Linked DNA regions of Tistrella bauzanensis. The protein of the gene in region 1 interacts with the protein of each later gene in a pairwise test. Links are inferred from orthologs where the notes say so. Each region holds a gene or a part of one and is shown on either strand. Other genes may lie near its edges.

Region 1 (3,787 bases):
CTTGTCACCGAGGTGCCCCCGATCACCGATGCCGATCTGAAACCGCGTGCCGCCTATCGCCTGATCGGCACCGATCCGGGCCGCCGCGATATCCCGGCCAAGACCCGGGGGGAGACGGTCTATTCGATCGATGTCCGCCTGCCCGACATGGCCTATGCCGTTCTGCTGCATGCGCCGGTGGAGGGGGAGGCGCCGGCGACGGTCGACGACGCTGCCGCGCGGCGTGTGCCGGGGGTGATCGACATCATGACGCTGCCCGGCGCGGTGGCGGTGGTCGCGACACGCTGGGAGACAGCCCTTCAGGCCCGCGATCTGCTCGACGCGACATGGACGACGACATCCCCGTTCCGCGATGCCGACAGCGTGGCCGATCTGGCGGCGGAGGTCGCGGCCGTTCGCGATCCCGCGCGGCCCGGCACCGCCTGGGAAACCCGCGGCGACGTGGTGGCCGGCTTAAGTGCCGAGGGCGTGCGGGTGGTCGAGGCGGTCTACACGACCGAGCATGTCTATCACGCGCAGATGGAACCGCTGGCCGCGGTTGCCGCGGTCGATCCCGATGGCCGGGGCGCCGAGGTGTGGCTTGGCACCCAGAGCCAGACGCTGTCCATCGCCGCCGCCGCCCAGACATTGGCGACGACGCCCGATCGCATCCGCTTTCACGCCATGCAGATGGGCGGCGGATTCGGACGCCGGACATTCTTTGCCCGCGATGTTCTGCGCGACGCGCTGTTGCTGTCCAAGGCGGTCAAACGGCCGGTCAAGCTGATGTGGACGCGCGAGGATGACGTGAAGAACGGCTGGTTGCGGCCGGCGACCGCCCACAAGCTTGAGGCGGCGCTTGATGGCGACGGGCGGGTCGTGGCCCTGCGCCATCGCGTCGCCAGCCCCTCGATCCTGGCCTTCGCGGCGCCGCCGCGTTGGGCGTCGGCCAATAACCGCGATCTCCTGGTGATGGAAGGCACCGAGAGTCACGACTATGACATCCCGGATTTTCTGGCCGAACATATCATATCCGAGCGGCGCGCGCGGGTGTCGGCCTGGCGGGGCATCGGTTGGGGCGCGAACTGTTTCGTCCGCGAAGCCTTCATCGACGAACTGGCCGAGGCCGCCGGGGAGGGCCCGGTCGCGTTCCGCCAGCGGCTTCTGGCCGGCAGCCCGCGCGGACGCGCGGTTCTCGATGCGGTCGTGGCCATGTCCGGTTTCGGTCGGGCGCCGCAGGGCCGCGCCCACGGGCTGGCCTTCGCCGGCTACAAGACCACGCTGGGGGCCGGTGTCGCCGAGATTTCGCTCGACCGTTCCTCCGGCCGCATCCGCGTGCACCGCTTCTGGGCAGCGGTCGACCCCGGCCTTGCGATCCACCCGAAGAATCTTGAGGCGCAGACCGAAGGCGGCATCGTGTTCGGCTTGTCGGGCCTGCTGAAGGAACGCATCACCATCGCCGGCGGTGAAATCGACCAGAACAATTTCTACGATTACGAACCGATCCGCATGAACGAGGTGCCCGAGATCGCCATCCGGATCGTTCCGTCGGACGCGGCCCCCTCAGGGGCGGGCGAGATCGGGGTGCCGATGACGGGTGCCGCCGTCGCCAACGCCGTCTTTCGGCTGACCGGCAAGCGGATCCGCGACATGCCGTTCACGCCTGAGCGGGTGACGGCATTGATGCAGGCATAGGCCGGGGCAGGCCGGCGGCGAGTCATGAGATTCAGGCCGGCGGCGCCGTGCAGGCGGTTGCCGGCCCCAACTGCCCCACGCGCCGGGCGATGGTGTTGGCGCGACCCTGGATATAGCGGGTGGGCTCGCCCGCCGACCAGCGGCGCGGATTGGGCAGCACGGCGGCCAGCAGGGCCGCCTCTCGGGATGTGAGGGCTGCGGCGGGCTTGTCGAAATGGGTCTGGGCCGCTGCCTCCGCGCCGTAAAGGCCCGGCCCCCATTCGGCCACGTTCACATAAAGCTCGACGATTCGCCATTTCGGCCAGGCCAGTTCGATCGCATAGGCCAGCGGCACTTCAAGTGCCTTGCGCAGAAATCCGCCGCCCGGCCACAGGAACAGGTTTCGGGCGGTCTGCATGCTGATCGTGCTGGCGCCGCGCAGGGCCTTGCCGCCGCGCCAGTCGTCGATCGCCACCTGCACCGCCGGCCAGTCGACCGCGCTGTGGTTGCAGAAATTATTGTCCTCGGCAGCGATGGCCGATTGCGGCAGGCTGCGCGCAATCTCGTCCAGCCCGCGCGGGCGATAATCGATCCGACCTTCATCGATCAGGCGGATCAGCATCAGCGGGGTGGCCGGCGGATCAACCCAGCGATAGGCGACCAGCATCGCCGCCCATACCGCCAGCACGGTCAGCAGAACCGCGCGCAGAATCCGCCACAGGCGGTGAAGCACGGGGTGCAACTGGCGGCGCAGCCATGTTGCCAGCGGCTTCGGCGCAGGGTCGGACATCTTCCTCCAGATCGGCAGCAGGAACCGCAGAGACGGAAATCGTGGCCCAGAATGCCGCAGCCGGGCGCCGGCGTCGAGCCCCGGGCAGAGCGCGCGCATGCCCGCGACCGGATCTGCCGTAAGTCTTGCGTAAACCCGGGTTGATCTGTGCATGATTGGTGACTTCCGGTTCTGGTTGCCACGGGTCATGGTCGGGCCTGTCTCCACGACCGGCCCCCGCGCACCGGGTGTGTCGGAGTGTCCCCGCAGACCAAGGAAACATCCAGATGCAGCGTTTCAGAACCCGTGCCACCACCGATGGTGCCGCTGTGGCGCGTCTGACCGCCCTGCATCGCCGGCTGCTCGCCGGTGCCGCCGCGACGGTGATGGTATGGGCGGCAGCACCGGCAGAACGGCCGGCCCATGCGGCCGAGGTGCCGGCCGATGGCGGCGACACCACCCTGCGCCTGGAACGTCTGTCGGATCTGCCGACCACCGTGCGTCTGGCCGTGGGCAAGGCCCGGCTGGTCGAAACCGGCGGGCCGGGCGTGCGCAGCCGCAGCCAGGGCTGGACCTTCGCGAATGACGGCCTGGTCCTGTCGGAAGGCGATGGCGTGCGGATGGCTGGCGACAGGGTGGAGAACAGCGCCGGCGCGGTGATCCTGGGCCGTCGGGGCGTGGTGCTGGGCAGTGTCGATGCCATGGGCATGCTGTCGGTGGACAATGCCGGCACCATCCTTGGCGCCGGTGGCCCGGGTGTGCGGATCACCGGAGAGGCCGCGCGGCTGGTCAATCACCAGGATGCGCTGATCGGTGGCATCGACGGCCGGGCAGCCATGCTGCGCGGTGGCGGAGCCCGTGTGGACAATCAGGGATACATCACCTCGTCCAGCCATGTCGGCCTGAAGATGACCGCCGATGATGATGCGTTGCTGGAGAATGGCCAGACCGGCCTCATCGTCGGCACCGGTCGCGGTGCGGTTGTGGATGGCCATGCCGTCACGGTGGTCAATGACGGCGCCATTGCCGGCGCCCGGCCGGATGACGATCAGGATGGTGCTGCGCGCGACGCGCTTGGACTGCTGGCGCGCGGCGATCAGGTGGTGGTCGTGAACAGGGCGACCGGGCTGATCGTCGGCGACGATCAGGGGCTGCGTGCCCTGTCGGATCGGGGCGTGCTGATCGATAATGCCGGCGTCATCCGTGGGCTGGATGGGGATGGCGGCGACGGCACCATCCGTCTGGTCAATCGCGACACCGGGGTGGTGACGGGCGGCAACGGCACTGTCCTGACGGGGGCCGCGGTCGAGATCGACAATGCCGGCGCGTTCCTGGCTCCGGACAGTATTTCACAGCCGGTGCTGT
Region 2 (3,475 bases), on another replicon or contig:
GCCAAGCTGCGCATCGCGCGGCGCACCGATGCGCCCGCCTGGGATGCCCCTGCCGTTGCCGACGATCTGTTCAGGGAGGCCGCACGATGATCCGCCCCGGCACCGTTCTGCTTCTGGGTTGCACCGCCGCGATCGCGGCGGGCCTGTTCTGGGTGAAGTATCGGGTGGCCAGCCTTGAGGATGCCTATGTTGCGCGCAATGCGGAATTGCTGCGCGAGCAGGAGTCCATTCACGTGCTGAAGGCGGAATGGGCCTATCTCAACAATCCCGACCGGCTGGAGCGCCTGGCCGCCGAGTATCTTGAGACCGCGCCGGTTCAGGGGCGCCAACTGGTCAGCCTGGCGTCGCTGCCGCTGCCGCGGACCGAAACCGAGCCGCGCCCGCGCAACAAGCCCGGCACACCGCCCGCCACCTGGCCGCTGGTCGAGGCGTTGCCCGAGGCACGGGGTATGACGGTGGCGTCGGCGGGGACGCAAGGCGGCCGCAGCCTGACCGCGGCCCGCGGCGCCACGCCTGATACCGACAACGTCGTGTTGACGGGGGTCACACGATGAGCCCGCAGGATCGCATGCCACCCCGCCACGATACCGCCGGCCCGTCTGGACAGGCTGGATATTCCGGGCAAGCCGGACAGGCCGGCGCCCGCCCGCGTGTGCCGCTGCCGCGCGCGCGGCGAGTGCGGCTGGGCGTCGCCCGCGCGGTGAAGCTGGACGGCAACGTCAAGCAGGCGTTGGAAACCGGCCGCAATCGCGTGCTGTTCACCGCGGCTTTCTTCGTCCTGGCCTTTCTGGCCCTGTCGATGAAGCTGATCGCCGTGGGGGTGCTGCATGACGGCGGCGAGCCCCGGGTCGCGCGTGGCGCGCCGCCGCCGCAACTCGTGCTGGACCGTGCCGACATCGTCGACCGCAATGGCGTGCTGCTGGCATCGAACCTGATCACGGCATCGCTTTATGCCGATCCGAAACTGGTCTTCGACCCGGTGGATGCGGCGACCCGCTTGCGCACGGTGCTGCCGCATCTGAACCAGACCGATCTGATCGCGCAGCTTTCGGGCGACCGGCGGTTCGTGTGGATTCAGCGCGGTCTGAAGCCTGAACAGCAGTATGAGATCAATGCGCTGGGCATTCCGGGGCTGTATTTCCAGCGCGAGCAGCGCCGGATCTATCCGCAGGGTCGGTTGCTGTCGCATGTGGTCGGCTTCACCAATGTCGACAACACCGGCCGTTACGGGCTGGAACAGGGCCTGGACCGTACCCTGCGTGAGCGGGCCGAAACCGGTCGTGGCCCGCTGGTGACGACCATCGACATCCGCGTGCAGCAGGTGATGCGCGACGCGCTGCGCGCGGCGGTGGCGGAATTCCAGGCGATCGGCGCCACCGGCATCGTGATGGATGCCCGCAATGGCGAGATCCTGTCGATGGTGTCGTTGCCGGACTACGACCCGAACGCGCCGGTGGATCCTGAAGACAAGGCGATGTTCAACCGGGCGACGCTGGGCGTCTATGAAATGGGGTCGATCTTCAAGGCCTTCACGGCCGCCCAGGCGCTGGATGCGGGCGTGGTGAGGATCGATGGCGGCTTCGATGCCACCGACCCGATCAAGATCGGCCGGTTCACCATCCGGGATTTTCATCCGGAGCGGCGCTGGCTGAGCGTGCCCGAGATCATGCTGTATTCGTCGAACATCGGTGCGGCCAAGATGGCGCTGGCACTGGGGGCGACGCGCCAGCAGGACTATATGCGCCGCTTCGGCTTTCTGACACCGGCCCGGATCGAGCTGCCCGAGGTGGGGGCGCCCCAGGCGCCGCATCCATGGCGCGACATCAGCGTCATGACCATCGGCTTCGGCCATGGCATGGCGGTGTCGCCCTTGCAGGCGGCGGGCGGCATGGCGGCGCTGCTGAACGGCGGCTACAAGGTGCCGGCGACGCTGGTCAAGCATCAGTCGGGTGAACGGGTGGTCCGCGAACGGATCATCGACGAGAAGGTGTCGATGCAACTGCGCAAGCTGCTGATCAGCGTGGTCGAAGCTGGAACCGCCAAGAAGGCGCAGGCGCCGGGCTATCTGGTTGGCGGCAAGACCGGCACGGCGGAAAAGGCAGGTGCTGGCGGCTATCGCCGCAAGGCATTGCTGACCTCGTTCCTGGGCGGGTTTCCGATGAATGATCCCCGCTATGTGGTGCTGGTGTCATTGGACGAGCCGAAACCGACGCCCAAGACCTATGGTTATGCGACATCGGGCTGGAATGCAGCGCCGACCGCGGGCGAGGTGATCCGCCGGATCGCGCCGCTGCTGGGTGTGCGGCCACAGGCGATCGACGGCGCGCCGCTGGAGGGCCCGGTGCTGCCGCAGCAGCGCGACACCGAGCTGCGCTATGCCCTGGTCGGTGACGAGGACGAAGTCGCCGTCAGTGACGAGCTTCCCGAGGTGCAGAATGCGGCTTACTGAGCTGGTCGATCGCAATGTGCCGGTGCTCGGCGGTGATCCCGTAATTACCGGGATCACCGCCGACAGCCGTGCCGTGGGACCGGGCATGCTGTTCGCCGCCATTCCGGGCACGGCCCATGACGGACGCAGTTTCATCGCGGCGGCGGCGGATGCCGGCGCTGTGGCTGTGCTGGCGCCGCGGGGCACTGTCGTGCCCTCCGGTCTGGCTCTGGTCGAGGCGGACGAGCCGCGTGGCGCGCTGGCCCGCATGGCGGGCCGCTTCTATCCGCGCCGGCCGGATGTGATCGCCGCCGTCACCGGCACCAATGGCAAAAGCTCGGTGGTCAGCTTCACCCGTCAGATCTGGATGCGGCTGGGCCTGTCCGCCGCCTGCCTGGGGACGCTTGGCTATGAAGGGCCGGGCGATCTGTCGGCGCCGGCGCTGACCACGGCCGACCCGGTGGCCCTGCACCGGCTGCTGGATCAGGCGGCACGCGCCGGCGTCGGTCATCTGGCGCTGGAGGCGTCCAGCCATGGCATCGACCAGCACCGGCTGGACGGGATCGCACCGGTGGCGGTGGCCTTCACCAACCTGACCCATGACCATCTGGATTATCACGGCACGATCGAGGCCTATCGCGACGCCAAGCTGCAACTGTTCTCGCGGCTGGCGGCGCCGGCGGGCTATGCGGTGGTCAATGCCGACAGCCGTACCTATGACCAGGTGGTGCGTGCGGCGCTGAAGCGGCCGCTGGCGGTGATCGATTATGGCCGCAAGGCACGGGTGCTGCGGCTGGTGTCGGTGGAGTCGATGCCGGGCGGCGGCCTGCATGTGGTGATCGAGCATAGCGGCCAGCGCCATGAATTCGGCCTGGGACTGATCGGCAGTTTCCAGGCACACAACGTGCTGGCGGCGGTGGGGCTGGTGATCGGCTGCGGCGGGTCGCTGCCGGCGGCGCTCGCGACCCTGTCGCATCTGAAGGCCGTGCCCGGCCGCATGGAGCAGGTGGGGATGACCGCCGACGGCGCGCCGGTGATCGTCGACTA

The links. Proteins that work in one complex are often made in the same cells at the same time.
Region 2: the proteins of mtgA (region 1) and IEW15_RS00460 interact in binary tests that used the Escherichia coli proteins (3 or more experiments, as listed by UniProt). The link is inferred for Tistrella bauzanensis from one-to-one orthologs.

What each region holds. Positions count from the first base shown.
Region 1 is NZ_BMDZ01000018.1:20,734-24,520, forward strand. Bases 575-3,407 are described here. They hold mtgA (monofunctional biosynthetic peptidoglycan transglycosylase), read right to left. Parts: upstream 2,444-3,407; coding sequence 1,706-2,443; downstream 575-1,705. Other genes in these bases: IEW15_RS09545 (xanthine dehydrogenase family protein molybdopterin-binding subunit), read left to right, coding at 575-1,674; IEW15_RS09555 (autotransporter domain-containing protein), read left to right, coding at 2,710-3,407. Outside these bases: more of IEW15_RS09545, read left to right, coding at 1-574; more of IEW15_RS09555, read left to right, coding at 3,408-3,787. UniProt on the Escherichia coli protein: Peptidoglycan polymerase that catalyzes glycan chain elongation from lipid-linked precursors. May play a role in peptidoglycan assembly during cell division in collaboration with other cell division proteins.
Region 2 is NZ_BMDZ01000001.1:109,742-113,216, forward strand. Bases 1-2,999 are described here. They hold IEW15_RS00460 (peptidoglycan D,D-transpeptidase FtsI family protein), read left to right. Parts: upstream 1-550; coding sequence 551-2,449; downstream 2,450-2,999. Other genes in these bases: rsmH (16S rRNA (cytosine(1402)-N(4))-methyltransferase RsmH), read left to right, coding at 1-90; ftsL (cell division protein FtsL), read left to right, coding at 87-554; IEW15_RS00465 (UDP-N-acetylmuramoyl-L-alanyl-D-glutamate--2,6-diaminopimelate ligase), read left to right, coding at 2,436-2,999. Also shown: more of IEW15_RS00465, read left to right, coding at 3,000-3,475. UniProt on the Escherichia coli protein: Essential cell division protein that catalyzes cross-linking of the peptidoglycan cell wall at the division septum. Required for localization of FtsN.